4 regions of the Pseudoalteromonas xiamenensis genome follow, and region 2 is predicted to be linked to each of the others. Evidence: predicted binding sites of a transcription regulator. Region 2 holds the regulator's gene; each other region holds the start of a gene.

What was found. Region 2 encodes sigma-54, which starts transcription at its own class of promoters, with help from an activator protein. Its sites were predicted from a motif close to GTTGGCACGNNNNTNGNNT; they were not measured.
Region 1: NI389_RS09335 (YggN family protein) is a predicted target of sigma-54. The motif match lies at 1,469-1,487, and genes of this name have one in related genera.
Region 3: NI389_RS16605 (BON domain-containing protein) is a predicted target of sigma-54. The motif match lies at 4,092-4,110, and genes of this name have one in related genera.
Region 4: NI389_RS11790 (TorF family putative porin) is a predicted target of sigma-54. The motif match lies at 2,416-2,434, and genes of this name have one in related genera.

The regions. Positions count from the first base shown of each region.
Region 1 is NZ_CP099917.1:1,996,418-2,004,223, reverse strand. It holds gene NI389_RS09340 (hypothetical protein) at 43-357, opposite strand; gene NI389_RS09335 (YggN family protein) at 644-1,432, opposite strand; gene NI389_RS09330 (PA3496 family putative envelope integrity protein) at 1,748-1,942, shown strand; gene NI389_RS09325 (MarR family winged helix-turn-helix transcriptional regulator) at 1,984-2,424, opposite strand; gene NI389_RS09320 (glutathione peroxidase) at 2,421-2,903, opposite strand; gene NI389_RS09315 (hypothetical protein) at 2,980-3,843, opposite strand; gene NI389_RS09310 (LysR family transcriptional regulator) at 3,891-4,760, opposite strand; gene NI389_RS09305 (iron-containing alcohol dehydrogenase) at 4,912-6,066, shown strand; gene NI389_RS09300 (AzlD domain-containing protein) at 6,068-6,367, opposite strand; gene NI389_RS09295 (AzlC family ABC transporter permease) at 6,364-7,110, opposite strand; gene NI389_RS09290 (cytochrome b/b6 domain-containing protein) at 7,197-7,806, shown strand, end outside.
Region 2 is NZ_CP099917.1:1,700,549-1,708,354, reverse strand. It holds gene rapZ (RNase adapter RapZ) at 1-499, opposite strand, end outside; gene ptsN (PTS IIA-like nitrogen regulatory protein PtsN) at 514-960, opposite strand; gene hpf (ribosome hibernation promoting factor) at 963-1,250, opposite strand; gene NI389_RS07880 (RNA polymerase factor sigma-54) at 1,280-2,794, opposite strand; gene lptB (LPS export ABC transporter ATP-binding protein) at 2,854-3,579, opposite strand; gene lptA (lipopolysaccharide transport periplasmic protein LptA) at 3,576-4,097, opposite strand; gene lptC (LPS export ABC transporter periplasmic protein LptC) at 4,087-4,641, opposite strand; gene kdsC (3-deoxy-manno-octulosonate-8-phosphatase KdsC) at 4,638-5,189, opposite strand; gene NI389_RS07855 (KpsF/GutQ family sugar-phosphate isomerase) at 5,192-6,163, opposite strand; gene NI389_RS07850 (calcium/sodium antiporter) at 6,178-7,134, opposite strand; gene NI389_RS07845 (ATP-binding cassette domain-containing protein) at 7,344-7,806, shown strand, end outside.
Region 3 is NZ_CP099917.1:3,548,697-3,556,502, reverse strand. It holds gene NI389_RS16645 (LysM peptidoglycan-binding domain-containing protein) at 1-47, shown strand, start outside; gene NI389_RS16640 (flavodoxin) at 112-558, opposite strand; gene truC (tRNA pseudouridine(65) synthase TruC) at 558-1,301, opposite strand; gene NI389_RS16630 (YqcC family protein) at 1,312-1,632, opposite strand; gene NI389_RS16625 (DUF3549 family protein) at 1,831-2,856, shown strand; gene NI389_RS16620 (DUF3301 domain-containing protein) at 2,853-3,155, shown strand; gene NI389_RS16615 (DUF1328 domain-containing protein) at 3,193-3,357, opposite strand; gene NI389_RS16610 (PA2169 family four-helix-bundle protein) at 3,370-3,816, opposite strand; gene NI389_RS16605 (BON domain-containing protein) at 4,147-4,710, shown strand; partial or broken gene NI389_RS16600 (porin family protein) at 4,839-5,351, shown strand; gene NI389_RS16595 (DUF883 domain-containing protein) at 5,689-5,994, shown strand; gene NI389_RS16590 (hypothetical protein) at 5,996-6,418, shown strand; gene NI389_RS16585 (hypothetical protein) at 6,449-6,691, shown strand; gene NI389_RS16580 (response regulator) at 6,713-7,003, opposite strand; gene NI389_RS16575 (ATP-binding response regulator) at 7,085-7,806, opposite strand, start outside.
Region 4 is NZ_CP099917.1:2,533,334-2,541,139, forward strand. It holds gene purT (formate-dependent phosphoribosylglycinamide formyltransferase) at 1-734, shown strand, start outside; gene NI389_RS11785 (aldo/keto reductase) at 731-1,624, shown strand; gene NI389_RS11790 (TorF family putative porin) at 1,703-2,380, opposite strand; gene NI389_RS11795 (hypothetical protein) at 2,733-3,908, opposite strand; gene NI389_RS11800 (AsmA family protein) at 4,168-6,102, shown strand; gene NI389_RS11805 (hypothetical protein) at 6,299-6,787, shown strand; gene NI389_RS11810 (protein kinase domain-containing protein) at 6,799-7,806, opposite strand, start outside.

The sequences.
Region 1 (7,806 bases), 300 kb from region 2:
GGGCATCTAAATCAGTGTAAAACTGGTACTGGATGCCGTTGGTTAAAATAGCAATCCGTGCATTTGTAACAGAAAAATATCTAAACAGTTGAGCAGCATGTTCACCGAGAGACTTTCTTTATATTTTTTACATTCGATAAGAATCTGGATTTCGCTATTCTTCATGAGTGCATAATCAACCTTTTCCCCTTTTTTGGTTCCGACATCAGCTGTAAACTCTGGTATAACTTCATTCGGGTCAAATACGTCATAGCCTAAAACAGTATGGAGAAATGGCATAACAAGAGCATTTTTTGTAGCTTCTTCAGTTTGTAAGCTTGTAGAAACCTGTTTTGCTTTTTGTGATAGTGCGTGCAAACGTTCAATAAAATCCGTTAGTAATCCTTATATAGCAATGTTTATTTTGAGAAAACAGCTTAATTGTTGGTGGATATTCATCCCTAATAACTAACTTATACTAGTAATTTGAATAAATCGAATTAGTCGGAGTTTTAGAAGTCGCATCAAAACTGTAGAAAAAATTCACTATACAGTTGGCTATCGACTTCACAAGCAGGAGGGCATTGACGGGATTTTTTGCAACCTAAAAATAAAAAAGCCAGCGTTAGCTGGCCCAATGGGATAAATAAATTGGTTTGAAGAGTTAGATCTTCGTTTTGTACGTAAATAGTTTATAGTCTGCAAGCGCTGGAACTTCCGCCGTTAACGTGTTTTCCTGCTCTGCTAACGCCGCAAAATTACCACATAACTTATCAGCTCGTGCTTCGATGACTTTGGCCTGTTTCTCCACTTTCTCATCAATGTTTTTGCCCATACGGTCCATTCGTTCACCAAATTCATCCATGTTTCCACCAGAGCTAATCATTTCACTACCAAGCGTAACTAAAAGGCTGCCTACAGATTGGAACATCGTACTTTGAATGGCATCCTCTAAACGTGATTCAAATTTGTCACTAAACTGATCGCCAAATTCATTAAACGTTTTTTCGCCCATAACAAAGTCATTTTGTTGATAAAAAGTGTTTTTTACTTCAACAGATAGCTCGTCCATGATTTCGTGCATGTCTTTAAGTGAATCCATATCTAACGCAGTACCCACTTCTTCCAGTGCAACCCCCGCTATTTTTACAGCATCTAGCGCTATCTCTGCCACTTTAGGTAATTCAGCTCTTAGGTTATCACTATAGCGGCTAGCAGCTTGTCGCTGAGCTGCGGTTAAATCCACTCGTTCACCTTGAACATAAACCTCACCTTTGCGAGAAATAGAGATCTTGTTGTTTGCTTTATTCTCTATCGTAATATTTTGATCTGAAATTCTGACGTCATTTTGAAATTCAACTTCACAGTTATCGCTACTGATGTTGAAGCTGTTCTCATGTGCGACAGTACTAGCGCTGATTAATAATGTTCCGATTAAAGCAATTTTTTTCATTTTTGAGTCTTCCTGTCTTTTCAGTTATGGAAGATTAATCAAATTCAATGCCAATATTTAAATTTCAATAAAAACAAATGGATAGCGTTAAATTTATAAAAGACAAGAGAGAGTTGAATACATAAATTGACTAAAAATTAGTGAAAATGGCGATTTGCTCACCATCAATAAAAATAATTTTTTAAAACGATAAAAAAGACTCACTTTTCAGAATTCAAATTAGCAGCTATTTAGACATCTGTAGACCGTTGATGTGCATGTGTGTGTTTATTGACGGGCTTCGAGCAGATATTTAACACCTATTTGGAGTGGATTGTGGGTAAAACATTTTCTTATGATGCGCTTGAAGATGAAGGTTTTGTCAGTGACGATTTAGGCGATAGTGGCCGTAATCAACAGGACAAACATAAGCGAAAAATCAAGAAAAGACTCGATGATTATCTAGAGCAAAAGCGTTTACGCAAGAACTTAGGCGAAGATGACTTTGACTATTTAGATGACGATTACTAGTTTTTAACGTGAATTTTGAAAAAGAGGCAGAAGCCTCTTTTTCACTCTTGAGATGTAATCTCAAGAAATTCATCGAGCAAGTCTTTCAGCTGTAGAGCCTTTTCGAGTGAAAAGCGGCTTTGCGCCAATAACTGTGTAGGCAAGCACTGACACTGCTCTTTGAGTGCAAATCCTTCGTCCGTTAACTGAATAATACAGCGTCGTTCGTCAGTTTGAAGGCGTTGACGCGTAATCAAACCATTCGCTTCAAGCCGCTTTAGCAGCGGTGTGAGTGTATTTGTGTTTAACTGAGCCGCTTTGCCAATTTCACCTACTAATTGCTGATCTTTTTCCCACAAAATGAGCATCACAATGTATTGTGGGTACGTCAACCCCAACGCGCTGAGAGATGGCTGATATAACCTCGTTACCGCGCGAGACGCTGCATAAAGACTAAAACATAATTGGTTTTTTAACAGCAACTTGTCTTCTTCATTGCTCACGACAATAATTTCTCGATTTCTTTTTCAATTGCATCTGGCTTCGTAGTTGGTGCAAATCGTTTTACCGGATTGCCCGAGCGGTTAACGAGAAATTTAGTAAAGTTCCACTTTATTGCACTACCAAATAGTCCAGATTGTTTTGTTTTTAAATATTGATAGAGCGGGTGTGCATCTTTACCATTTACATCTATTTTCTCCATCATAGGAAAGCTTACGCCGTAATTGATCAAACATCCTTGCTGAATGCTTTCTGGGCTACCTGGTTCTTGCTGTCCAAATTGATTGCAGGGAAAACCTAAAATCACTAAGCCTTTGTCGTGATATTTTTCATGCAGTTGTTGCAAGCCCTCATACTGTGGCGTTAAGCCGCATTTACTCGCCGTGTTGACGATGAGCACGACTTTACCTTCAAGTTGTGACAGCGGATAAGGCTGACCTTGAAGCGTGTTTGTTTGAAATTTATAAATAGATTCTGACATAGAAATAACCAAATAAATCGTGTGCGATATAATCTTGTTCGATTTTATAACTGAGGCTGATGCTTTTTCAACCTGTTTATGCGTTGTTTTGACGATTTAAATAAAGGTCAGAAATCCGGCGGCGAAGTATTTCATGCTCGCTCGGCGGGACGTGGTTGAGGTGAAGATTCAAAAATTCATGGCTTGGATAAAGTTGAAGCAGAGTTTCATTGATTAACTTAATGATTTCTTCAGATTGGGGAGTTTGTGAACAGGCGATATGTCCCGCAATGAAACTAGGGTGATTGGCAATACTGACCGATCGGATGTCCTCGTTTTTTGGCGCATGCGCGTACTGTTTAAATACGGTTGGGTAGGAAACAAGAAAATCAACACGATGTTTTTCAAACATGGCGACCATCGCTGCGTATGCATCCCCGCCTGCTCGCGTGATTAATTGCTCATCACTGAGTAACTGAAACTGGGCGTCTAATATAGGGCCATAGGATTTGCTCGCTTCTTTCGCTATTCGGGCATGAGGAAAGTGATTCATCAATCTTGGCAGGTTAATTAATTCATCTCGATGATTAAACAGTGACTCCGGGAGCACCGTTCGATTCTTAAAATAGTATAAGCGATGACTTGGATAAAGATGTATCGGGTAGCTATAGAGATGATACAAGGCGCGCTCAGTCGTCTTTATACGGTTTATTGCACAGACTGGCTCTGTGCCGCTTAAAATGGCATTAACACGCGCAATTGGCGCTATCTGTAAATCAAAATCAAGCTGTTTAAGGTGATCAAAAAGCAGCCTGTATGAATCGCTCGCGATGTCTTTAGGGCCTTCTTGGACAAATAAGAATTCATCCGCAGGATCGTCACTCAAAATGAGGATCTTGGCTTGCACAATAGAACATAAAAAGACGAATAGACTCAACAGCACGAAACGAAAATAACCCATACGACACACCTCAGCCATTTTGTTCAAGTATAGACAAACTTTCTGATTTAGCTGGGGTTAAAATGCGCGAGTAGAAAGTCAATTAAGCATTTTACCCGATAAGGCATAAAGTCTTTACGTGGATAAACAAGCCAAGAGGCATTGTCTTTAATTTGATACTCTTCAAGTAAGTAGTTGAGTTGTCCATTGGCCACATAACTACCAGCAATGTCTTGTGCCAAATGAGCAATGCCTACACTGTTCAAGCAGGCATGCAGAATAGCTTGTGGATGGTTACTTCGCCAGCGACCCGTGACTTTCACCTCAAAAGGTTCATTGTTTTCCACAAATCGCCATTTGGGGTTAATGGCGACCAAACATTCATGTTCCAACAGATCGTCAGGGTGGTTTAGCTTTGGGTGTGAGGCGATATATTCAGGAGTTGCGACAAGTGTCATCACCCGATCGGATAGCTTGCGTGCAATCAGCGAAGAATCTTGTAAACGCCCGAAGCGAATGGCCAAATCGAAGCCTTCTTCGATTAGGTCAACATTGCGATTATTAAAATCGAGCTCAATACTCACTTCTGGGTGCGCTTTCGCAAAGCGAGCTAAAACAGGACTCACCTGATTTGATACAAATTCGCCCGCTCCGGTGATGCGGATAGGCCCTTTAATTTCTTGTTGTGCACCTTGTAGCAAGGCTGTCGCGTTTTGTAGTTCAAGGGAAATCGCTTTTAATCGTTTGGCATATTCGGCTCCCGCCGCGGTGAGTTTAACGTTGCGCGTAGAGCGTTGGAATAACGCAGTCCCGAGTCTCGATTCCATTTGCTTGAGGTGGCGACTGATAAAGGATGTTGAGCAGTCTAACGCTTCCGCTGCTCGGCTTAATGTACCGTGCTCCACGATTGCGAGGAAGATTTCAATATCTTGCCACATAATACGCCTCCGATATAAAACGCCATTATAGCTGAAAAAAGCAGCCTATTATTGCACTATAGCAAAAGTGATTTATTTTATAGCTAGTGTTTAATTTATTATTGCACAGTAAACTTAATGCATCGTTTAGGATAATTGCTTTGGAGTTCACATGTTAAATTTCAGTTTTGTTAATCCGACTCAAATTCATTTCGGCAAAGATCAAATTGCTCATATCGCAAACGCGATTCCTGCAACTGCAAAAGTACTTGTGACGTACGGTGGGGGCAGTATCAAAAGTAATGGTGTGTACGATCAAGTTGTTGCAGCACTTAAAGACCATGCTTGGGGTGAGTTTTCAGGTATTGAGCCAAACCCTAGTTACCAAACCTGTATGAAAGCTGTTGAGCTTATTAAGCAAGAAGGTTATGACTTTATCTTAGCGGTTGGCGGTGGTTCGGTGATTGATGGCAGTAAGTTTATTGCCGCCGCGGCAAAATTTGCGGGAGAACCGTGGGATATTTTGGCTAAAGGTGCGCAAGTTTCAACTGCGCTGCCGCTTGGTGTTGTATTAACGTTACCAGCGACTGGCTCAGAGTCAAATAGCTTCAGTGTCGTTAGCAATTTAGACACGCACGACAAATTGCCATTTGCATCGCCTTTTGTTCAGCCGTTATTTGCCGTATTGGATCCAACCGTGATGGAATCCCTGCCAACACGCCAGTTAACGAATGGTGTTGTTGATGCGTTTGTGCACGTTATGGAGCAGTACTTAACTTACCCAGTACAAGGAAAAGTACAAGATCGTTTTGCAGAAGGCTTACTGCAAACATTGATTGAAGAAGGTCCAAAGCTGTTTGCCGATGACGTTAGCTATGAAACGCGTGCGAATGTAATGTGGGCCGCAACAATGGCACTGAATGGACTCATAGGCGCTGGAGTTCCACAAGACTGGTCAACACACATGTTGGGACATGAGATCACTGCGCTTTATGGGCTTGACCATGCACAAACGCTGGCTGTTGTACTCCCGCGCATGATGGCTGCACAAAAAGAGGCGAAGCGCGAAAAGCTGTTGCAGTATGCACAGCGTGTACTTGGTTTAGATGTCTCGAATGAAGATGTGGCTATTGAACAAGCCATTGCTGAGACAGAAAGCTTCTTCCATCGCGTACAAATGAAAACGCGCTTCGCTGATTATGGCGTAGGAGCAGAAGCGGTGGAGAAAATTACCGCGCAGCTTGAACGTCACGGCATGACGGCACTGGGTGAGCATCAAACCGTCACGTTAGATGTGAGCCAGGCTGTACTAAGTGCGTCTCTGTAACTTATAAGAAACAGTAAAACGCTGCCATTCCAAGGAGGGTGGTAGCGTAGATATTATGTGTTTTATACGCGACAGCTACCGCGACGATTGCACCGATTAAGTATGGATTCGAGTAGTGCACATTGAGTTCACCCTCAGGCAGCAACACAATAGGAACCCAAATGGCCGTTAATACCGCGGGTGCGCTAAAACTTAAAAAGCGCTGACCTTTCGGACCAATTTCAAAGGGTAAACGTTTGTGGAGAAACAGATAGCGGGTAAGAAAGGTCACCATTGCCATTAAACATAACGTATAAATCATTTCACGCTTCCTCTACTTAATCCATACCCTACACTCATGCTAAGGAGCGCAGCGAAAACCAGCCATAGCTCTAGCCCCAAAGACTTAAACCAGGTAGCACTGATGCCGGCCGTAACGACCGTTGCAAGAGTGGGCAAATTCTTGATACTTGGGATCACCAGCGCAATAAAGGTGGCGGCAATCGCGAAATCGAGGCCTAAATGGGTCAAGTCAGGTAACAGGCTTCCAGCGACAACACCGATAAAGGTCCAAATATTCCAAAAAACATAAAAGCTAAAACCAGCACTTAATGCGTATACTAATCGCGCTTTTGTTTGATACGCTCTCGGATGGTGCGAAAAAGCAAACAGCTCATCGGTGAGCACGAAGCTCCAGCGACAACACCGACAGGCAATCTCACTTTGAGTGGCTGGGCTATCGCGCTTTTGTTTGACCTTGTGGCGCACCGATAAGCCACTTTGAGTGGCTGGGCTATAGAGAAAATGACGCGCACTTATAATAAAGACCGTGATGAGCAGCGTCATAAGTGGCGTATTCTTCGCGATGAGTTCAATGGCAACCAGCTGTGCTGACCCGGCAAAAACAAGCAACGACATAAGCTGTGCTTCCCACGGCGAAAAGCCATTTTGCACTGCCAAAGAACCACATAAAATCCCCCAAGGCACAACCGCCAAATTGAGCGGTAACATATCCAATTGGCCTTTCCAAAAAGCCAAGTAATTTGCTTTACGCTGTCGACTCATTTTATACCCTCTTTATCCCAGTTATGGGAGAATGGCATAGTGCTTGTGATAGGCTCAAGCTGTTTAGGATAAAAATAGAGGTTCTAATGACAAAAGTATGGGATGGATTTATCCGTGGGTTTCATTGGTTGTTAGTCACGGGAATTGTGGTGCTTTACGTGAGCGGCGAACAAGAGTGGATGGATTTGCATTTTGTCACAGGTTATCTGCTTTTAGCATTATTCGTCGCGCGACTCATTTGGGGCGTGGTGGGGAGTGATACAGCAAAAATTGCGAATTTATTTCATGGTCCGAGTGCGGTTAAACAAGCCTTGAAACATGAGGATAAACGTTATGGTCACAATGCGGCGGGCAGTTACATGGTGCTGCTGTTTTTTGCTTTAATCGCTGTTCAGCTAATCACGGGTTTGATGTCGACAGACGACATTATGATGGAAGGGCCGCTGGTTGCAATGGTACCAAGTAGTTGGGTTGAATTCGCAAGTGATGTCCATCACCTTAACATCAATTTGCTTATTGCAGCGATTGCCCTACATGTTTTGGCAATTGTCGTTTATCGCTTGCGCGGCAAAAACTTAGTAAAAACGCTTGTGACAGGTAGAACAACCAAAGAGCAAACCATTGCAGCGGAACCCAAGATGCGAGCGGGCATCGTTGGTTACGTCATTTTTGGTGTGTTAAGTGCTGTGTTGATGG
Region 2 (7,806 bases):
ATGACATAAAGGTAATGATGAGCGTTTTATCTTTCTTACCTAATATTTTCTCTCTAATCGTCTCCGCAAGTTGATGTACGCTCATGTCCGTGGTATCGATGAGAACATCCGCTCGGTTGATGATAACATCTAATAATACTTTCTCTTGCGCAATAGCCATATCCAGTGGAAGACTGTTAATTGAAAGAGGGTGAAGCCGACGAGTTTCAGAAAATCGGCGAATTAACGTATGATCATCACTGTCTAAATAAAATAAGGTGGGTTTAGCGAACTGCGGTAAGTATTCGAAGATTTCATTAAATTCTTGTTGTTCTTTTGGTAGGTTACGGACGTCAATGCTTACTGCCACTTTGTCATAGTTATCGGCAGAAATACGCACAAGAGAAGGCAATAAATTAACAGGAATATTATCTACGCAATAAAACCCTAAGTCTTCTAAGACTCTTAATGCAACTGATTTTCCGGATCCAGAGCGACCACTGATAATTATAAGTTCCATTTTACCACCTCTACTTAGCTATCCAGTACCTCAAACAATTCTTCATCTGTTTGTGCATGTCGTAAACGACGACAGTATTCTTTGTCCCTAAGTTTATCAGCGATAGTGGCTAAGGTCTTTAGATGTGATTGATGTTCCCCTTCTGGTACGATCAGTCCGACAAATACGTCGACGGGACGATTGTCTATTGCATCGTAATCGATCGCTTCTTGGTTCGTAAGGAGCATGACGAGCGGTTTTTCTATACCGGTTAAACGCCCATGCGGAAGTGCAACACCTTTGCCAATTCCTGTGCTTCCCAGTTTTTCTCGCGCAAGAAGTGCATCAAGGATTTCATGTTGATCTACTTCTGGAAGCTGCTGTTGTGCTAATTCACTAAGATATTCTAGAACGCGCTTTTTACTAGTAAAAAGGACTGCAGCTTTCGTGCAGTCCTTTGAAATGAGTTCGCTAAGTTTCATTGTTAGTGTCGAGTCATCTTTTCTTTATGTTTTATTACTTGACGGTCCAACTTATCCAAGAGTAAATCGATGGCCGCGTACATGTCCTGGTGTTCCGTTGATGCAAAGAGTTCCCCACCATTTACATGTAGAGTTGCTTCTGCTTTATGCGTGAGTTTTTCAACATCTAATATAACGTGAACATTATTGATGTGATCAAAATGTCGCTCCAGCTTCGCAAACTTACTGTTTACATAGTCTCTTAAAGAATCGGTAATTTCTACGTGACGACCAGTTAGATTTAGTTGCATAAGCATTTTTCCTTCTTGAGTTTTACGTCTTAGATCAGGCTTTTACGCTGATTTGACGGTGGTATAGCCAAAGACTCACGATATTTTGCAATCGTACGTCTCGCCACTTGAATTCCTTGTTCCGCTAAAATATCCGCAATTTTGCTATCACTCAATGGTTTAGCTGCATTTTCTGCGGCAATTAGCTTTTTAATGAGCGCTCGTATCGCAGTGGATGAGCACTCACCTCCGTTTTCGGTACTAACATGACTTGAGAAGAAGTATTTCAGTTCAAAAATGCCGCGAGGTGTATGCATGTATTTTTGTGTCGTAACACGTGAAATGGTGGATTCGTGCATTTCGACCATTTCAGCGACATCATTTAACACCATTGGACGCATGGCTTCAGGGCCATGTTCAAAAAAGGCTTGCTGCTGTTTTACGATACAGTTAGCCACTTTCATTAGCGTCTCATTGCGACTTTCTAAACTTTTAATAAACCATTTGGCTTCTTGTAGGTGAGAGCGAATAAACTGGCTATCACTTGAAGAGCGAACGGAACGACTCATTGCGGCGTATTGATCGTTAACACGGATCTTTGGCATGCAATCAGGATTTAATTCAACAACCCAACGGCCTTTGACCTTTTTCACTGATACATCTGGTACCACGTACTCTGGTTCTTCATGGATCACTGAGGCTGCAGGTTTAGGATTGAGGCTATGAATTAGCGTCATGACTTCTTTTAAATCACTTTCTTTAAGCTTAGTCTTTTTCATTAAAGTGCGATAGTCACGACTTGCTAAAAGCTCAATGTGTTCATTAAGTATTTGTTTTGTCTCAGCTAACCAAGGCGTTGATGAATCATATTGGTTTAGTTGGATGCAGAGGCATTCTTGTAAGCTTCTCGCTGCGATACCAATAGGATCAAAGAGTTGAACTCGCTTTAATACAGCTTCTACTTCATCAAGCTCAATGGGTTCTTCTTCATCGCTACCTTCATTCAGACTGTCAACGATGTCTTGTGTTGAAACGGTGAGCGTACCAGACTCATCTACCGCCTCGACAATGGCAACAGCAATGGCACGATCAGTCGGTGAAAATGGGGTGAGTTCAAGTTGCCACATTAGATATTCATGAAGCGTTTCGGTCGTTTCGCCTTGATAGACCATGTCATCGTCTGGCATTGGTCCTGAAGAGGCTGCAGGAGCCGCACTCATGTATTCATCCCAAGTGACGTCCATTGCCAGTTCGTCACTGACCGTATCTTTATTTAGTGCGTCACCGGATTCCATTTCATAGTCAGTGACTTGTTCTTCGAAGTCATTGGAGGGTTCTGATGAACTGGATTCTTGAGATGAGGCATAATCGAAGTCGTCATCTTGTTGGTTATTTTCAGGGGAATTTTCCTGATCATCGACTTCTAATAGGGGATTGCTGTCCAGCGCTTCTTGAATTTCTTGCTGAAGATCTAGCGTGCTCAACTGCAACAAGCGTATTGCTTGCTGCAATTGTGGCGTCATTGTCAGTTGCTGCCCCATGCGGAGCTGTAATGATTGCCTCATGTATCTGTAACAATCCTTTCTCTAGTGTTCAATTCAATTAGGCGACTGTACTACGTAAACTATAGCCTGAATTGTTCGCCTAGGTAGACATCGCGGACGGTTTGATTTGCCAAAACGGATTCAGGAGTACCTGCCGCGATTAATTCACCATGAGAAACAATGTAGGCCTTTTCACAGACATCTAATGTTTCTCTTACGTTGTGGTCCGTGATGAGTACGCCGATACCACGATTTTTTAGGTGTTCGATTATTTTCTTTATATCTAACACTGAAATGGGATCAACGCCAGCAAAAGGCTCATCTAAAAGGATAAATTTTGGCGAAGCGGCCAAAGCGCGAGCAATTTCAACTCGACGACGCTCACCACCGGATAAAGCCATACCCAAACTATCTCTAATGTGTTGAATATTAAACTCATCAAGTAGTTCATTAAGGGTTTGCTCTCGGCCTGCTTTGTTGAGATCTTTACGAGTCTCAAGGATCGCCATCAAATTTTGAAAGACGGTTAGTTTTCGAAAGATAGACGATTCTTGCGGTAAATAACCAATGCCTAACCGCGCTCGGCTATGCATTGGTAACAAAGTGATATCTTGATCGTCGATATGAATCGTTCCCTTGTCACTTGGAACCAATCCAACAATCATGTAAAACGTCGTGGTTTTCCCCGCGCCATTTGGACCGAGTAAGCCAACAATGCTGCCTGCTTCGATACTCAAGCCAACGTTCTTTACGACTTGTCTTCCTTTATAACTTTTTGCTAGGAACTCTGCGCGTAACGTACTCATGGATTACCTTGCTCCTTGCTTTTGTCTTTTTGTTCCGGCACAAGGATGGTACGTACTCGCGACTGGCTTTCATTGCCTCGCTCTGCACTTATGAGCTGTTTTTCCATGTCATAGACAATCACTTCAGCATTAATTTTTTGACCAGCTTGGCTGATTTCAGCCCCACCTTTGATGGTCAGTAAGCGGTTTGCGACGTCATAGCGAACTTCTTTCGCCGTCGCTTTCAAAATGCTGCCGTCATCTTGAGTTTCTTGGAATACGGCTGGATTTCCTGTCGCTACGAGCAATTCTGCATTTTCGCCCATTTCTTCGCGACGATGGACTTCTAATCTGTCCGCTTTAATTTTTCGCTTGCCATGAACGATTTCAACATTCTTTTCAAAAATACCAATGTTGGACTTTAACTGTGCAAGTTGTTTTTCAGCGACGATCGACACAGGTTCAAGCGGCATTGTCACAGCAAAAACCGATGTGCTCATTAAAACCGCGATCAGCGTTATCAAAGGCTTATTTTTCATAGTAAATCGTTCGTGTATGGTTATTAAGTTCAATTGTGTCGGTTTTGAGATCCGCCAATAAACCTTGGCCGGTGATCGTTAAATTTGGACCAGACACAACAACGGGTTGTTCCGAAAGCATTTTTTTATTCGTTATATCAACACGAATATGAGCAGCGTTTATGTGGCTAATCATGCTCGTGTTGTCCATATTTGTGGCAACAACATCCCCTTCCAAAATTAGGGTATTGTTTTCATACAGCGTTGCTTCATTTGCTGTGAGTTGCCAATTCTGTTGCTGGTTATACAAGGTGAATGTCGGCGATTGAAAGTGAGAGAAGCCAAGCTCCTGAAACATTTCAACTTTTATCGCATTTACTGTATGAGTCAGCTGTCCTTCATTGTTGTACATCGACTGTCTTAAGTCCATGGCAATGTAGTCAGGCTGCGCTAGGACATCTTGTCTATCATCTTGAGCTGCTTGCTCGTTTGATAGGTAGGGGGCCCAAAGCCACACCATGACCGCTAGAAAAACGACGAGCAGCAAGGCACGTGAATGACTCATGCACTGGTTCCTTGATAACCTAATGGCTTATTTTGACTCAACATAATTAAATCGGTCAGTTCTCTAACTGCGCCATATCCACCAGGTAACAATGTTGTGTAATGTGATAAATGCCGAATGATTGGATGTGCATCATTTACCGCAACTGCAAACCCAACCTTTTCCATTACTGGCATATCTGGCGAATCATCACCTATATAAGCAATTTCGTCATCGACCAACCCCAGTTTTGCCTTCAAATCAGCATAAGCAATCAGTTTGTCTTCTTGACCTTGATAAATATACTTTACGGTTAAACTAGTCATGCGTTGCTGAACTATTTGTGAATGTCGACCAGTGATAACAGCCACTTCTACGCCTGATTGGATCAAGGCTTTGATGCCGAAGCCATCTTTCGTGTTGAATGCTTTAAGTTCTTCACCATGATTACCCAAATAGATGCGACCATCTGAGAATACACCATCAATATCACAGATTAGTAATTTGATTTTCTTGGCTTTGTTGAACACTACATCGCTAACAGGTTGGTATAGTTCTGCAAACTGCATGGTTAAAGCACTCCCGCTTTGAGTAAATCTTGCATATTAAGTGCACCAATTGGACGGTTTTGACTATCAACGACAATAAGACCGTTAATGCGTTTTCTTTCCATGATATTTAGCGCTTCGGCAGCGAGCATTTCTGGATTCGCGGTGGTGCATTTTCGTGTCATGACGTTTTCAATCGTGGTCGAATGGATGTCAATGCGTTGTTCAATAATACGACGTAGATCGCCGTCAGTGAAAATCCCAACCATGCGGCCAAAACCATCGACGACAGAGGTCATGCCGAGGCCTTTAGCTGAAATTTCAAAAAGGGCAGCTGTGACCGTTTGATTAAGTTCAACTCTTGGTACCTGAGTTTCTTTATGCATGATGTCATCAAGTGTAAGAAGTAAACGGCGGCCCAGACTTCCACCAGGGTGTGACAGCGCAAAATCATCCGCGGTAAAACCTCTTGCTTCGAGCAGAGCGACGGCTAGTGCGTCGCCCATGACGAGGGTCGCGGTTGTACTTGCAGTAGGCGCGAGCCCTAATGGGCACGCCTCTTGAGAAACGGTGACTTGGATATGACAATTAGCAAGCTTAGCCATCGAAGATTGGGCATTCCCTGTCATAGCGATAATGTATGCACCTATTCGTTTTATGACAGGAACTATGTTGAGGATTTCGCTAGTTTCTCCTGAGTTGGAAATAAGCAAAACAACATCGTCTTTAGTGATCATGCCTAAGTCGCCATGACTCGCTTCACCAGGGTGTACAAAGAAAGCGGGTGTACCCGTTGACGCAAGCGTAGCAGCAATTTTATTACCTACATGACCGGATTTTCCCATTCCGACGACAATGATCCTGCCTTGGCAATCAAACATGGTTTGGCATGCCGTGTCGAAGTTGACATCAACATACTGTTTTATTTCCGAGATAGCTTGTCGTTCGATATCGATGACGCGTTGTGCACTTGAGATAAAGTTGGTTTCTGACATGCCTTACCCAAAAACTAAATAATAAAATAAAGATATGCGAAAAACGCAACAACCAATACACCGCCTTCTAAACGGTTTATACGTCGCATGCCTTTTATATTTAGGCTCATTACGACTAAAATCAATGCAGCTGCGAGCATGACGTAAATATCTCTGCTGGATACTGCGCTATCAATGGTTGCAGGGTGAATCAAACCACCAATAGAGAGGACGGCGAGAATATTAAAAATATTGGAACCAATAATATTACCAAGCGCGAGGTCGTCTTCATTTTTCATTGCACCAGCGATGGAGGCTGCAAGTTCTGGCAAACTCGTGCCAATCGCAATTATTGTTAACCCTATAAGTAAATCGCTCATGCCAAAGTATTTGGCAATATCCACAGCCGCATCGACTAAGTATCCAGAACTTACCGGCAACATAATCATACCAATAATCAGCCAGAATACCGCTTTAGAGGTTTTGACCCCCTCCGGAATTTCGTCACACGTTTCGCTTACCAGAGGGTCTTCGTTGTCGGTGTTGTTTTTCGTGATGTAAATGAGACCGAAGATAAACATCACAAAGCCTATCATAAGCACGACCGCTTCGTGAAAGCTGAAATAATTATCATGGAAAATGTACCAAGCACTGAGCGAAACAATGATTAGAATTGGCATTTCACGTCTCAGAATGCCAGAGCTGACCGCCAAAGGGCGAATTAAGGCCGTAGCACCGAGGACTAAAAGAACGTTAGTGATATTCGAACCGACCACGTTTCCGACTGCTGTATCTGTTTTTCCAGCAAGTGCAGCTTGAGCTGCTACCATCATTTCAGGAGCTGATGAACCCATCGCAACAATAGTCAGGCCAATGATCAAAGAAGGAACACCAAAATTTTTGGCAAGTGCTGCGGCACCAAAGACGAATCGATCAGCACTCCAAACAAGTGCGGCAAGACCTAGAAATAGGATTGCAAAAGAAGTCAGCATAGATTGTGGGTAACTACAGCTATTGGTAATGCAATAAATAGTAACAAATTAGCGCGTAAATGTATAAGCAATTGCGATGTGCTAGTTTGCATTTAAACAGGGGTCTATCGTATAATTGAACGATTATTCAAGATTACAAAATTTTACGAATTCTCTTTTCCCAACATAATTTAAAAAACGTATGATGGGCGAATATTGAGGAATCACACATGGAGCGCGAGTTGTCTAAAGCTATAGTCGAAGTCAAGGGACTTACTTTTTCGCGCGGTGATCGGACGATTTACGAAAATATGAGCTTCACTGTTCCAAAAGGCAAAATAACAGCGATTATGGGCCCGAGTGGAATAGGTAAAACGACGATGTTGCGGTTAATCGGCGGGCAATTGAAACCGGACAACGGTGACATTCTCTTCGAAGGGAACAGCATCCCAGCAATGTCTCGCTCTGAGCTGTACCAAACTCGTACTAAGATGAGTATGCTTTTCCAAAGTGGCGCGTTGTTTACAGATATGTCGGTTTTCGACAATGTCGCGTTTCCTTTACGTGAACACACTCAACTTAGCGAATCGCTTATCCGATTAATCGTGCTTATGAAATTACAAGCTGTGGGTTTGCGCGGTGCACAATCGTTAATGCCCGCAGAACTTTCTGGTGGTATGGCGAGAAGGGCGG
Region 3 (7,806 bases), 1.8 Mb from region 2:
AACCTGGCCAGAAATTGAAATTAAAAGTCGATGTAAAAAGAACCTAAAAAAGGCCCGTTGAGGGCCTTTTTACATTCTACCTAGCACATCACTATCACTGCTCGTTTTATGCTAACTGAGGTGCGTTATCCAATCAGCGACCCAAGTTTCTGCAGCTTCCCATGGTTCAAAATACTCACAAGCATCAACATCAAGGCGTTTTACGGGCAATGTCGCATTGAGTTCCTGAAGTAGTGCGTCAATTTGACGCCCCGCTCCGCAGTAGGTATCGCCATAACTGCTGTCACCAAGCGCTATGACACCGCATAACTTGCCGGTCATCATTGGAAACTGACTTTGCATTTGTAAAAACAGTGGTTGCAAGTTGTCCGGAATATCGCCTTGGCCCGTCGTTGAGCTGACAAATAATGCATTGCTTGCTGCTGTTAAATCGGCGATAGTTGCAGACGAGTAAACGTTTACTTCATGACCTGCAGTAACTAAAACCGACTGGATCTTTTCCGCCAGACCTTCTGCGTTACCGTACATACTCCCCACAAATATTGCGACGTGTGCCATTATTGATATTCCTCTTCTGTCGTTGGCCAACCTAATTTTTCACACACTTTAAGCATCTCTTCACCAAGATTTGCTCGTATGACAATCGGTTCATTGGTATAAGGATGTACAAAACTAAGTCGAGTTGCAAATAACATCAAACGTTGTACACCAAACTCATCATAGAAAAAATGATTTTGCGTGTTGTCACCATGATTTACATCACCAATAATTGGATGAGCTAAGTGCTTAAGATGGCGCCTTATTTGATGTTTTCGACCTGTTTTTGGAAAACACTCGACGAGACTATATCGGACGGTAGGAAATTTACCCAGTGGGATGGGTAACGACGCTTGGTATAAACAGCGAAAATCCGTAACTGCAGGCTGAGCTTCTTTGTCTTGCTGAGCGAACTTATCTGCAATTTTGTCCAACTCTTCTTTTAGTGGCTTATCGAGGGTTACTTCCTCTGGTGCAAAACCTCTCGTTAATGCTAGGTAACGTTTTTGAATAGTTCCTTCGATAAACAATTGATTGATGACTCGAGCATCTTCCGAGCTTAGAGCAAACAATAGTACGCCTGACGTTGGTCTATCCAAACGATGGACAGGAAACACGTGTTGACCAATTTGATCTCGAAGCATCTGCATTGCAAAACGAGTTTCTCGTTTGTCGAGGAATGATCGATGGACTAATAAACCAGACGGCTTGTTAATAGCAACAAAATGCGCATCCTGGTACAAAATTTCTAATTCATCTTGCATAGTTCGTTTACTACTTTGTAAATAGGGTATCAAGTCGCGTAATCACGCTGTATACACTGCTCAGTTTTTGTGAATTTGGGTAGCTCACTTCAAGCATTGGGAGTAGTGAAAGTTGAGTGGGTAATGCTTGTTCACTTTTGATGAGTTCATTCATTTTGGGAATAAAAACAAATTGTAGCCACTGCCCAAATGTCATCGTATCGCAGCAAAAGGGTGCACTAGAATTATAAGCACTGTGACTCAAGGGAGCACTTTGCCACAGATTTTCTTCATGCATGGCGAGCTGCAGCGCAACCAACAAATCAGCGATTAATTCGTAGCGATTTTGCATTGTAAACCCCATCTAACTAAACATGCGTGTAATTGTACCTTGAATAAGAAGACTTCCCAACATTCTAAATTCTCAGCGAAACCAGTATAATAAGAGTAGGCGGCATCGTGGGAATGTTTTGTGACTTCGAGCAATTCCCGCCGTATTCAACACGACCAAGATAGTTTGGTGTAAGTAATCAAAAGACGGTAATAAACAATGAATTCAAATATTTCGACATTAGGTGAACTCTTAGAAGCGGCAGGCACACAATGGCGTGCTTATGACGTCGGCCGACGTATCACTAAACTCGATAAAGCTGAATTTACACAAATAGAACTTGGCGCACGCCCCTATCCTTTCCCGTTAATGGGCCATGCCCACATAGCCATTCAATTCTGGGATAAAAATGCCACGCAAGACCCATATGTCTGGTTTTTAAAATTCCCGATTGACGAACAAAGTAAGCTGGTTTTGGCTACACGTGATCATTTCGCGAATTTAGTGTTAGAGGCACTTGGCACAGAGCTTACCAGCGAAGATGCGGATGGTAAATTGGATAACAATCCGTATGTATTTACACCGAATGCCAACAAACTAGCCGCATTCAACGCCTTGATGAAAGTAGAAATAAAACGTCCTGCCTCACAGTATTATGAAGCAGTGGAAAACTATTTCCATGCACCACTCATTCATGATTGGCAAACACTCGCGGTACAGGGCTTAGCGGATTTTGCGATGCGTTTAGAGCACGGACAAAACCAAGCACTTTTGCAGTCTCACTGGCAGGTACTTCCTGGAGAAGTTCAAAATACGCTGGCAGCGATGTTAGAACACGTTGCGATTTCAGTTTCCGTCACAGAGTTAATGTCGAAAAGCATTGACGATGCACTTGAAAACCAGAATAAAGCAATGTTGATCAATAGTCTAAGAGCGATTAGTGGTTCTTCGTCGAAAGGTATTTTAGAAAAATGCGTAGACAACACACTGGATAGCGTTTTTGCAACTGATAGAGAAATTTTGCTCATTTTAGTGGGAAGATTATGGCAAACATTTATCTTGCCTGAGCGACTATATGCATTGTTAGATAACGCAGCGCAAGTAGGTGAAGGTGACTTTTTCGCAGGTGTATTTGCAGATTTGGTTGCAATTCCAGCGCTTCGCCCCCAAGTATTAAGCATTCTTAGAGCACCAAGTCGCAGCGAAACGCTTTCGCGCGCAATAGGAAAGTTATTTAACGCATGATAACACTATGGATGATAATGGCAGTGGCGGCAGTGATTGCCTCATTCTGGATGAGTCGCGTCGTTGCTGACGCCGCAAAAGTACACGCAGAGCGTCAGGCCGAGTCATTGAACGTCCAACTACTGAGTGTTGCGATGAAACGATTTCGTTTAGGTATCAACCGAACGGGCAAACCCGGAATTAAAGCCGAGTTTGTTTTTGAGTTTTGTTCTGATGGTGATTCCGTCTACCAGGGTTTGCTGTACTTAGAAAACGAACGACTCGTTAAAGTCGATATTCCTCCACATCGCATCCGATAAAAAAGGAAGCAATTGCTTCCTTTTTCAATTTAGCTCTTTAAGGTACTTTTCTTCGGCCAAAAATAAATGAAATTACGGTTAGAACAACAAAAATAAAGAAAAGTATTTTTGCCATACCTGCAGCTGCGCCTGCTATACCACCAAACCCGAATGCCGCTGCGATTAATGCTAGAATTAAGAATGTTACTGCCCAGCTTAACATAACGCTTCCCTCCTATTGTGTGATAACGTCAAGTGCACGCATTTCGTCATGACATAGCTTCATGCGCTCTTTAATTTGATATAGTGCTGCTTCACAAGGTGCAGGCACTGTTGTAGCGAGCGCTTTATTCACCTTTTCTAGTACTTTGTCTTCAAGTTCCTCTAGCTGACTTAAGTAAAGGTGGATGTTGTCTTTTTTAAACATGCCAATAAGGTGAGTGTAAGACTCACGAATTTCTACCGCAAGCGCATTGCCCTCTTCAATACTGCCTTCGTCCGCGACGACAAAAGGTTGTAGCAATGCTATAGCTCTTACTTTTTCCGTGATCATTCTCGAAAATACATCGTTATATCGATTGTCTGTCGTTTCGCTTGCTGCTTTTTTGTAAAAATCAATTCCACTGTTTAAAACTCGAATAAGTGATTTCACTGCTTCAAAGTTATAATTTGAAAGTGTCATTATAATGCTCCTTTTATTTAATCAAGTCATATCACTCCTTTCAATTTACAGGCCAAATTATAACCTTTTGTATTTTATATACTTTTAAAAATCATGATTTAATACTTCGGTAAATATTTCAATGGCAACCATTACACCTCGGTAATTTTTTCATTAACTAAAAATGAATATCCACAGTGAAATTTTTACCGGAATATTTTTCTTACCATTCTCATCAAATCACATTCAACAATTACAATAAAATCAACTTTTATTTATTTTTCAACAACTTATATTTTGGCACACTGTCTGCAATAGTTAACTCGAACAAACTTCAAAGGAGAGTAAGTTATGAACAAGCTAATTATTGCAGGTGTAATTTCGACAACTTTAATGACCGCTCCAGTTTTTGCAGCACAAAATAGCTGGGAAAAGGAAGCAAATGATGCATGGATTGATGGCAAAGCTGAAGCAACCTTGTTATTTAACGGCGAGTTGAACAACTTTGATATTAATACGGACGTGAAAAACGGTGTGGTAACTCTGACCGGAAAAGTAGAAAACAGCGTTGAGAAAAAACTCGCTGAAGAACTCATCGTAGGCATTGATGGCGTTAAAGACGTCAAAAACGACCTTACGATTGTAAAAAGTAACAACACGGAAACGAAAGCATTGGAAAAAAATGACAAAGGTGCCGATTTCACCGACGCGAAGATCGCAACGGTCATTAAAACACGTTTTCTTTTTGATGGTGATGTCGACGGAACCGATATTGATGTCGACGTAGTTAACCGTAAAGTTACTCTGACCGGTACGGTCGCAAGCGAAGCGGAAAAAGATCTTGCAATTACGATTGCTAAGAACGCATCTGACGTGACCAGCGTGAACGATGAATTGGAAATCGTAAGCGAATAATTCGGACGTATCACCTAAAAGTGGGCAATGTTGCCCACTTCTCTCTCGTAAACGCTAAGGACAAACTATGAAAAAATCATTGACGAAACTACTACTCATCTCAGTCGCCACTTTCTCTCTCCGCTACCGCGGCCATAAATAAAAAGCCCGTTGAACAATTTGATGTCTACGCAGGTATTGGCTACGGTCAATATTCTCTCCAATGGGAAGATAGAGAACGAGACATGGAGTTTGACGACGATTCAAGTATGCTCAAAGCGTACGTTGGGACTTACCTCACGCCGTATTGGAGTGTCGAGCTTGGCTATGAAAACTTCGATGAAGCAAGCGATATAGACAACTATGCGGAGTTTGATGGATTTACGCTCGGTACTCGTTTTATCGCGCCAATTACAGATTACGTAAGCCTATATGCAAAAGGTGGCTGGTTCGAGTGGGATGGTGAATTCTATGCAGATGTCCCTGCACTTGGGCGAATCTCCTCAAATAGTAGCGGTGGAGACTGGTTCTATGGCGCGGGCATCGGTTTCGATCTTTCCTCAAATTTAGGCGTGCGGTTAGAGTACTTGCGTTACGAACTTGAAGAGAATATTGAACCTGACCTCGATGTTGCCTCAATTTCTTTAGAGTACACGTTCTAAGTTGCTCAGTATTTCCCCTTTAGACCCTTTAAGTGCGCCTATGCGCACTTTTTTTGTAGATGACATCGAGCGCCGTAGCGTTCTTCCTAGATTGAAACAAGACTCATCACGCTCAAATCCTTAACTTCCCCCTCTTTAAACAATACAACGGAATTTCATAACGAAGTCTATCCAAAACTACCTTGTTATTTTTAGTCGGTAATTTTTACACGATACCTGAAAAACATACTGGCTCACCGTTCCATAAAAACCTATCCTATTGTTTTAAATGAAAAAATAAATGGCAACCATCTTGCAGTTATCAAAGAGAAGAATCATTCGTTATAAGGAAAGAAACATGGCAACTTCAACTCAACCAACTAAAGGTAATGGTGCAAATGGCGAGCACCCTGTCTCAGATAACCTAGCGAAAACATTGCACAATTCAGTTGATGCACTACACGAAACAACGGCCAACGCAGAAACAACCATTCGTGATAAGAGTGAGCATTCAAAACAAGCTTTTGATGCTCAAGTCACTGATCTGAAGAAGAAATGGAACAAATCAGAATTGAAACGTTATGCGAGCGAAAACCCCATTGCGACCGCAGGTGTCGCTTTCACTATTGGTGTATTAACGACACTGCTTGTGGGAAAAAAATAGTATGAACTCGACAAAGACCTCCCTAAACACACAACGTCCCTCTGCGTCTGCGCAGGGGGGCAGTGAAGATAATTGGCATGTGTTATTAAATAGCCTACAAGACACATCGTCTGCTTACCAAGACCTCCTGAAAAAAGGGATTGGTGCATTACAAGCTAAGTGGAAAGCCAACTTGCGTGTACTGCTTATTGCTTTTTGCTTGCTCTGCTTTGCCGTTACAGTGGGTGTTGTATTGTGGTTTTGCTTACATGCGTTACTCGCCTACTCCTTAGTCTACTTAGGGGTGAACTGGCTTGTGAGTGCAGGCCTTTTAATGACGATAAACGTGTTCATTATGTATTATTTAATTTCGACAGCAATGAGTCTATTTAGCGCCTCAGCTCGCTCAATATTTCAAGATGACGAACACATCAATATACCTTAAACCCTCTTTTGTTGATTGGGAGCTTTGAAAATGACTCGATTGTCAAACTGGATTTGGGCTCAATGTCACCTGAAAAGCCGTAAGAAAAAAGCTGCTTTCGAATGGCAACGTCAATATTGTCATTCGAAGAAAGCGGATACGTTGAAGCTGATGAAAACTCAATTAATGACGCCAGTCGGGATTAGCTCAATCGCCATACTCGCATTGACTCTAACTAAGCTACCTAAACGACAGCTTCTACGTTGGGCTGTATTGATAAAACGAGCATTATAAACATGTTTCACATACGCCTCGTTATGACAAACACGATTTGAGCATGTCCACACTTACCGGCTTAAGTAAAACATGTTCAATACCTAACTTTTCCATTTTTGCCTTGTCGGGTTCGTAACCGCTGGTGATGGCAATTCGCATGTTAGGGTATTGCAAACGAAGTTGAGTCGCCAAATCAAGGCCATTTTCATCGGGGAGCCCAATATCCATCAACACCAAGTCCCACGGTTCTGACGATAATGTCTCTTTGCAGTGTCTAGCACTTCCAACCCCTGAACAATTAAGCCCATAGCGCTTAACAAACGCTCTAATAATTTTCGACTATCTTCGTCATCTTCCACGACCAAAACACGCTTTATGGTATCACGGGATTCTTTCAGACCAAAACACGCTTTATGGTATCATCTTCAGTTCATCAATGCGCTCTATCACTTTGACAATAGCAGCTTTCAATAACATTGGCTCTATTGGTTTATTGATGACATCAAGACAACCCAAAGCACTTAACTCTTTACGAGTGCTCGCTTGTGCTGCTGCGGTTACCGCAATGACCGGAATTGACAAGTTCTTAGAATAGAGTGAGGCGAGAACTTGCCTGCCATCCATCTGTGGCAAATGCAGGTCGAGTAAGATCATCGCGTAGTTTGAAATACCCTGTTCCAGTTTGTGAATAGCCTCAACACCATTGCTTGCAACATCTACGTTAAATCCCCAGTCTTCAACATGTCGCTTAACTAGCTGTTGGATGTCGAGATTGTCTTCCACGACTAATATCTTGGTATGAGGTTTTGCCTGCCAATTGAGCAGATTAGGATCGTAAGAATGGTCTAAATCTAAAGGCGTATTTTCACAAAGTTCACTTGGAACTGTAAAAGAAAAACAGCTCCCTTCGCCGAGCTTTGATTCAACTTTTAGGGTTCCACCCATGAGTTCAACCAAATTAGCACTAATGGCAAGACCTAGTCCAGCGCCTTCATGGGCTTTACTTGTCACATTCTGAACTTGACTGAAAGGTTCAAAAATTCTAGCGAGATCTTCTTCAGGAATCCCAATGCCAGTGTCTCGCACAAGACAAGTAAGTTGTCCGTCTTTTTGTGTTACGTCCAAACAAACTT
Region 4 (7,806 bases), 830 kb from region 2:
TGCCTTGCGTAGTGAAACCGATAATGAGCTCATCGGGTAAAGGTCAAAGTGTAATTAAACAGGAAAGTGACATAGCGCGAGCATGGCAATACGCTCAAGAAGGTGGTCGAGCAGGAAAAGGCCGTGTCATAGTGGAAGGCTTTGTTGATTTTGACTATGAAATTACGTTGCTCACCGTGCGCCACGTTGATGGCACGAGTTTTTGCGAGCCAATTGGTCACCATCAAGAAAACGGTGATTACCAACAAAGTTGGCAGCCTCAAGCAATGTCACCGCGTGCACTGACACGCAGTCAAGAAATTGCGCATAAAGTTACAGAGGCCCTGGGCGGGCGAGGTTTGTTTGGTGTGGAATTATTCGTCAAAGATGACGATGTCTATTTTAGCGAAGTATCTCCACGTCCACACGACACTGGAATGGTGACGTTGATTTCGCAAGACTTAAGTGAATTTGCGTTACATGTCCGTGCCATACTTGGTTTGCCTATCCCTACTATTCACTTTCATGGCCCATCCGCATCAAGTGTTATTCTGGTGACAGGTGAATCCACCGAATTGCAGTTCGGAAATGTGTACGATGCGTTGAGTGTTGCAAATACTGACTTACGTTTATTTGGCAAACCTGAAGTGAAAGGGACTCGTCGCATGGGGGTTGCATTGTCTCGTGGACATTCTGTAGAAGAAGCAGTGACCACAGCGAAAGCCGTCGCGGCGAAAGTAGAGATCACGTTATGAATAAAACAATAAGACCGATAGGTGACTTAGTCCTTGGCTTTTGGCGCTTGTTGGATTGGCAATTTTCCACGCAACAATGCATTGAATTTGTTGAACAAGGCATTGAGCAAGGGATTATCGATACAGACCACGCCGATATCTATGGTCAATACGAATGTGAAGCCAAATTTGGTGAAGCACTTAAAGCCGCTCCGAAGCTGCGCGACCAAATTCGCATCATCACCAAATGTGGGATCCGCCCTGCATTCGCCAGCAAGGGGTTGGCAGGAAAAGCGAATCACTATGACTCGAGTAAAGCGCACATCATTGCAAGTGCGCAGCAGTCACTTCGTCATTTCGGTACGGATAGGCTGGATGTACTGTTGATCCATCGCCCAGATTATCTAATGAATGCAGATGAAATGGCGGATGCGTTTAGCACACTCAAACAAAACGGTGATGTATTGCACTTCGGGGTCTCAAATTTTACACCATCGCAAATTGCCTTGCTGCAATCACGGTTAAACTTCCCGTTAGTCACCAATCAAATTGAATGCTCACCCTACGAAATGAAAGCGTTGGATGATGGAACATTAGATCAGTGTCAGCAGCTCGGGATGCACCCCATGTTGTGGTCACCACTCGCTGGCGGTCGTCTTTTCAGTCATGACGATGAAAAAGCACGTCGCCTTCGCGACGTCATGGCACAAGTGGGCGAGGAGCTTGGGGCAAAGTCTCTAGATCAAGTTGCTTACGCTTGGCTTATGGCATTACCAAGTGCGCCAAGTATTGTGCTTGGAACGGGTAACATAGAACGAGTGAAAAGCGCCGTTGCGGCTAAAGCAATTGAGCTGAATCGAGAGCAATGGTATCGGATTTGGCAAGCGTCAACAGGTCACAGTGTTCCGTAACTGGCTAAGCGTTGAGTAAGAAAAGGCATAAAGGGCCGAAAGGCCCCTGATTTGCAGCAAGTATCAAAGGAATGCCCGTTACAGCTCGAAGCTTACACCGTAACTTGCAAACACTTTAATGTCGTCGTCGGCCTTGAGGTCGACTTTTTTCAATCCGAGTGTGATGCCACTTTTGGTCAGGCTTATCCCGTAATCCATGTAGCTATCGTCTTCACCATACCAATCTTTAATTGTATCGCCACTAGACTGAGCAATGTGAATATCTAACGTGGTCTCGTTGAGCACGGTAAATGAGGCATTAGCTTCAAGGTACAACATGTCTTCGCTTGGCGCCGATGCTTCATCGACGAACGTGGTGTACGACGCTTTTAGCGTTAACCATTCCCACGTAACTGAGCCGTATATCTCGCCAAAATCAATGTTTTCAGCTGCATCAGGGTAAGCGTAGTACAGGTAGCCGACATCATAGCCAATCCCATTGCTTTCCCAGGCAAAGCCACCGTATACATCGAGTTCATATCCTGCACTTGCTTCTTCTCCGAAATCAATTGTCGACATCCAAGTTCCGACATAAAAACCACTTTCATGGCTGTAGTCGAGTCCACCGCTCACGGCTGCTTTATCGCCGGTTTGCGTGATACCTCGCCAAAAGTAGTTGGAGCTTGCCGCTACGTTGGCTTCCACGCCAGCGAGAGCAGATTGACTAGAGAGCGCGAGCAAGGCGCACGTTGCAAGCACGATTTTTTTTGTTGTCATTGTTGTCACCTCATTCATTGTATCTGACTAAGTAATAGCAACTGACAAGCCAATCTCCATTTTTTATTTAAATTTCTTTATTAATAACAATAATAACAATAGTTTATGATTTATTCTGATGAGCTAGCTCTGATAGTGAGGTGGAGTGATACGCACTTTTTTGGTGCAAAAATGTACAGTAGTGCACTTGTACCGAGCATCATAACGTTATGATCAAAAAGCGCTTTTAGGCGTTGAAAGAAAGAGAACGTTGAATAAAAGGAGGTTGTTATTAAAGTAAAAGCAGAACCGTTAGATCTCATAGAGTACTCAATAAAACATGGAGTACTCTATGAGGCTCGAGCAATGAGGATTAGCCAAAAATGGTACGTAGTAATTGAATGGTTTCGTCGACAGAGCGACCTTTTTCCACTTCGGCAATAATCGATTCACGCTTGTCTTGCAGATACGCGGGTAAATCAGGATTTTCCAGTGCTCTATCCACTAAAACGGTCGCCGATTCTTTTCCTCGTCTAACCGATTTTGTGCCATTAGTCGCACGACCTGAACTCGTTCTTTTTGGCTTATTCAGGGCCTTAAAGTAATTTGATTGCTCAGGCGTATCTTCGTCAACGTAATAGAACCAACAAGGGAGTAGCGCCTTGTAGCGTGTCAGTGTCGTTTCTAACTCATTCGCTGGAAGGCTTTGTCTGAACCAAGGCATCGCATGAATCGTTTGGACAATGTCATCCCAATAGCGACTAAAGTCACGGTTCGATAATCGAGCAACACCAAGTGCCATACATAGTGTGTCCAACTTACTTGCCATCACTGGCGTAAATACGTCCGGTCTGCGCATGGCGAGTAAGCGTGTTGCAGGTGCAAGCGTAGGGGTATCGTCAATGCCGTTAAAGGCTTGCAAATAAGCAACGATGAATGCTTGGTAATGTGCTTCAGTTACCTCACCTTCAAGGGGAATGTGTGCGAGTGCTTCATCAAAGCTAAACGGTACATCAGCTAAGACTTGATGAAACCCTTTAGCACTTTTTGTTGCCGCAAACCATTCACAGTCGAACGGGTAGGCACTTGTGTCATGTGTTGCAGCGTATTTACCGGTAAATACGAGGCGATCTTCCACAATCATATCCGCGAGCTTCTGTTCGCGTAATACGTCAATATGAGTAAGCAGTGCTAATTGCTCATCGAGTGCTAATGCTTCCTTGTTGCCGTCGATAAACATCATCAACACGGGCCAAGGCGCAACACGTAGTGATTTTAACTGTAAGTAGCTAATCGCATTTTGCAGTAAATCCTGCAGTTTTTTTACCGTTGGTAATTGGGTATCTTCAAGTAAATCAAAATTGATACGTCGCTTTGCCACATCAAGTAGCTCAAAACACCAACCCAAAAAGTCTTCTGGGTGATTAGTTACTTTGACTGCCATTAGATTCAGGCTAATGTCAGTCGCTTGTTTTAAAATGTTTTGATAAATACCGCTTTCGATTTCAGGTAGCGCCATTTTTGAAGGGGAAGTAAGCAGCTTTTTCATGCTGGGTAAAGTCTCCAACTGAATTTTGCGATAGCTATTAAGTGTAGCTAAATTCTCGTCAATGTAAGGGCGAGCATCATACCGAAGAATCCTTTCGATGCAATTTGCATTGAGAATATCCAAGTCCGTTTGAAGTTTATTTGTACAATTTATTGAAAATGCACGGGACAGCGATAAACGAAAAAGGAAATTGACATGATTTTATTTGATAGCGGCGCTAATATGACCAAATAACCGCAACGAAAAACGTGAGGGAACTATGTCTAGAGGAATGAAAATACTGGCTGGGGTGGGCATTGTCATTGTTGCAGGGGCAATTGTGATCCCACAGCTTATCTCCACCGATGCGATTGTCGCAGAAGTCACCCAAGAAGTTGAAGCCATAACAGGCCGCACATTGACTATTCAAGGGGGCGCATCGTTATCTATTTTCCCAAGTTTAAACATTGCACTCAATGACGTTCAGTTTGCGAATTTCCCTGAGGGGACAGGCAAAAATATGGTCAGCATGAAATCGCTGACATTGCATCTCCCTTGGATGTCTATTTTCAGCGGTAAAATCGAGTTGGATAGATTCGTTATTCAAGAGCCGACCATTTTGCTCGAAACCAGTAAGACAGGTAAGCCAAACTGGCAATTGTTTTCGGCAACGAACAGCGAACCTGCTGCGGCTGGGCAAAGCGCAACTACCTTGCCGGAAGGGTTGGATATCGCACTTGGCGAAGTGGCTATCTATGGTGGTAGCGTAACGTATCTCGACGGGGTAACGGGTGGCAAAGAACAGTTACAAAACGTCAATGTCACCGTTTTACTCCCTTCTTTGTTCAAGAATATGCAAATTAATGGTGAAGTAACGTATAAAAACGAAGTAGTACGTTTAGAGACGACACTTGAAACGCCCGCGAAACTCATCGAAGGACAGCCTTACTTGGTAAAAACGAGCGTGAATGCTGCGCCATTGTCACTCGATTTTGAGGGGCAAATTGCACAGGGTGGTAAAAAGGTCGACGGTGCGTTAGAGGTTAAAGGGGACTCGTTAGCGAAACTTACTCAGTGGCACGGTATTACGCTTGCCCAATCGGCAGAGGCTTATAACGCGTTTGCGGTGAAAGGCAAAATGGCCTTGAATCAAAATGTGTTTAAGTTAACCGACTTTAGTGCTTCGCTGGATGCGCTCAACATCACAGGGGTGAGTACAGTAACGCTTGCCGACGTGCCGGCTATCCGTGCAAAATTTGATTTAGGTATGTTGGATGTAAATCCTTACTTACCTCCAGAGCTAAAAGATACAAAGCAAGAAGAAAGCTCACCGGCAACAAAGCCTGAACCGATAGTGTGGGATGACAGCAAAATTGACCTGTCGGCTTTGAAAGGGCTTGATGTTGAGTTAAACGTCACGGCGACAGGCTTGAAAGCCAGAAAAATAACGTTGGGTGAAAATGAGTTCTCGCTGGTGGCAAAAAAGGGTGTAGCCAAACTTCGCTTAGATAAATTCAATGCATACGAAGGTAATGGGGTTGGGCAGGTAATAATGAATGCAGCGAAAACGCCTTACCAGATCAGCAGCGAGTTCTCGCTCGATAAAATTAATGCTCAGCCGTTGTTGAACGACGCTGTAGGGTTTGACAAGGTATTAGGGAAAGGCAGTATGGCGTTTGCTTTGACAACCCAAGGCGAGAGTCAGAAGCAATTTGTGAATGCGCTAAATGGTAATTTCAACTTTGCGCTGACTGACGGTGGTGTAAAAGGCGCGAATTTAGCAGAAATGGTTCGCCAAGCAAAAGAGTTATTAAAAGGCGATTTGTCGTCGTTGAAAAATGGCCTCAATAGTGATTTCGACAAAGATAAAACTACCGATTTTTCATCTCTTACGGGAAGTTTCCTATTCAAACAAGGCGTTGGAACAAACCGCGATCTCATGATGGCGAGCCCGCTTTTACGTATTACGGGCGAAGGCCAAGTCGATTTGCCGAATACGGTGGTGGATTATCGCTTAGTAACGGGCATTGTGGATACCATTGAAGGCCAGCATAGTGCCGATACCAGCACAGGCTTTAAAATCCCAGTACGGATAAAAGGGCCATTCCATGATGTTAAGACGAACCTTGATTTAAGTGATGCGGCCAAAGAGCAGGCCAAAGACAAAGTAAAAGACAAACTCAAAGACAAGTTGAAAGGGTTGTTTGGTGGTTAGTTGCAATACAGCAGCAATACTTAAACGTTAACGTCAAAAAAGTGAGCGATAAGCTCACTTTTTTTGCTTTAGCGCAAACCTTGAGCATCTTAGGCAGATTTTTAACCCCATGTAATCTGATGTAATTGCTGGGCGTGCTAAAGTGTGGTTGTATTACGAAGTAGTACGACTTATTAATTATATAAGGAAAACGGAAATGGCGAATTCTCTAAGCTTTGAAGTGTGGCCAACATCTGATTTAAACGAAGTGTGGAAAATTATTGGCGCTGACGGTGAGCAAGGTGAAGAAGTAAAAATTACGCTGACACCTGAAATGCAAAATGTTGAACTCTATTATGAAATGAGTCAACAAAGTACCTCAGAAGGTTGGCAATTTGCCGACAACGGTACGTTCTTTGTGGATGCGCAAGATAACTTTAATTATCAAGTCAACAGTGTGGTCGCGAATGCGGGCAAAAGCATGATAGTGAGCATTTCAAGTCTTAGCTCAGGTCAAACAATTCCACCGGATATTGCAGCAGATATGGCAGCAAATCCAGATAAAGTGTTTGTGGTTAATCTTATCACCAATAATAACTTTGAGATTGCCTACCGCTTAATCGCTAAAAACGACCATTTAAATGGTAATGTTCGTTATTTCTCGCAAGATCCTAGAGTTATCATTGACGATCCAGATATTCCATAATTTGATGTGTATCAGTTACATAAATAGGTAAAGTTTTCTTTACCTATTAACGTGTTGGTTTTTTGGATCTTACAAAGCGGTTTAAACCACCCTAAACGGAAAAAAGCACTGTTCCAACCGAGATCTAAGCTTTGTTGTAACGAGGCAATTGCGGAGTAATTTTCACCTATCAGTGTTTGTATTAACGTTTTTACGTAATAGGCTTCAGCTGACTCTGGTTCTTCCAATATATTCTTTTCGATTAAAGCCAGCGCTTCTTGATATCTACCTAAGTGAGCAAGCGCTTGAGCTCTTATCAACTTTAATGTTTGTTGTTCGTCGGCCGCTAAAATCTTGCTATACAATTCGAGCGATTTTGCCGAATGACCCAATAAATTGTGGATATCGGCTAAGTTGATTAAAGCCTCAGTGTTATTTGGCGCGAGCGCTACAACACGCTCGGAGTGAATGAGTGCTTGCTCTAGTTTTCCAAGTAACATCAAAACAACGGAGTAGTTGTTTAGCGTAGAGGTGTTGACTTGCCGATTATTTAGCAGCTTCTCATAGGAGGTATTTGCTTCCGCAAGATTACCAAGTAACAAGGATATATCTGCTATTGCCTTTAAGGTTTTAAAATCATTTGGCGCATAGGTCAACGCCTTTTTTAAATAGGGTAATGCGTCTTTGTATTTTCCTAGTCTAATATTAAACAGCGCCAAATTTGTCGTAATATCAAGCGTAGGCCGGAGTTTGTAGGCTAGTTCTGCGTGCTTCAGAGCTAAGCTGTAATCCTTTTGAAAACTGTAATAGACGCTAACAATTCCTTGTTTTTGAAACTCATCGAAGGCGGAACCTTCAATCAATTCTAACGTCTTAGTGGCGTTAGCGGAGTCGTTCAAATATTGGAAAAGTTGTAATAAGCTAGCTTGAAAAAGAAACGTCTTTTTAAACTCTTCAGGAGACTTGTCGAGAGTTTTCTTTAGTGAATATAAATGCTTCTTGTTTGATGAATTTCTATAAGCAGCGATGGATACTTTTGT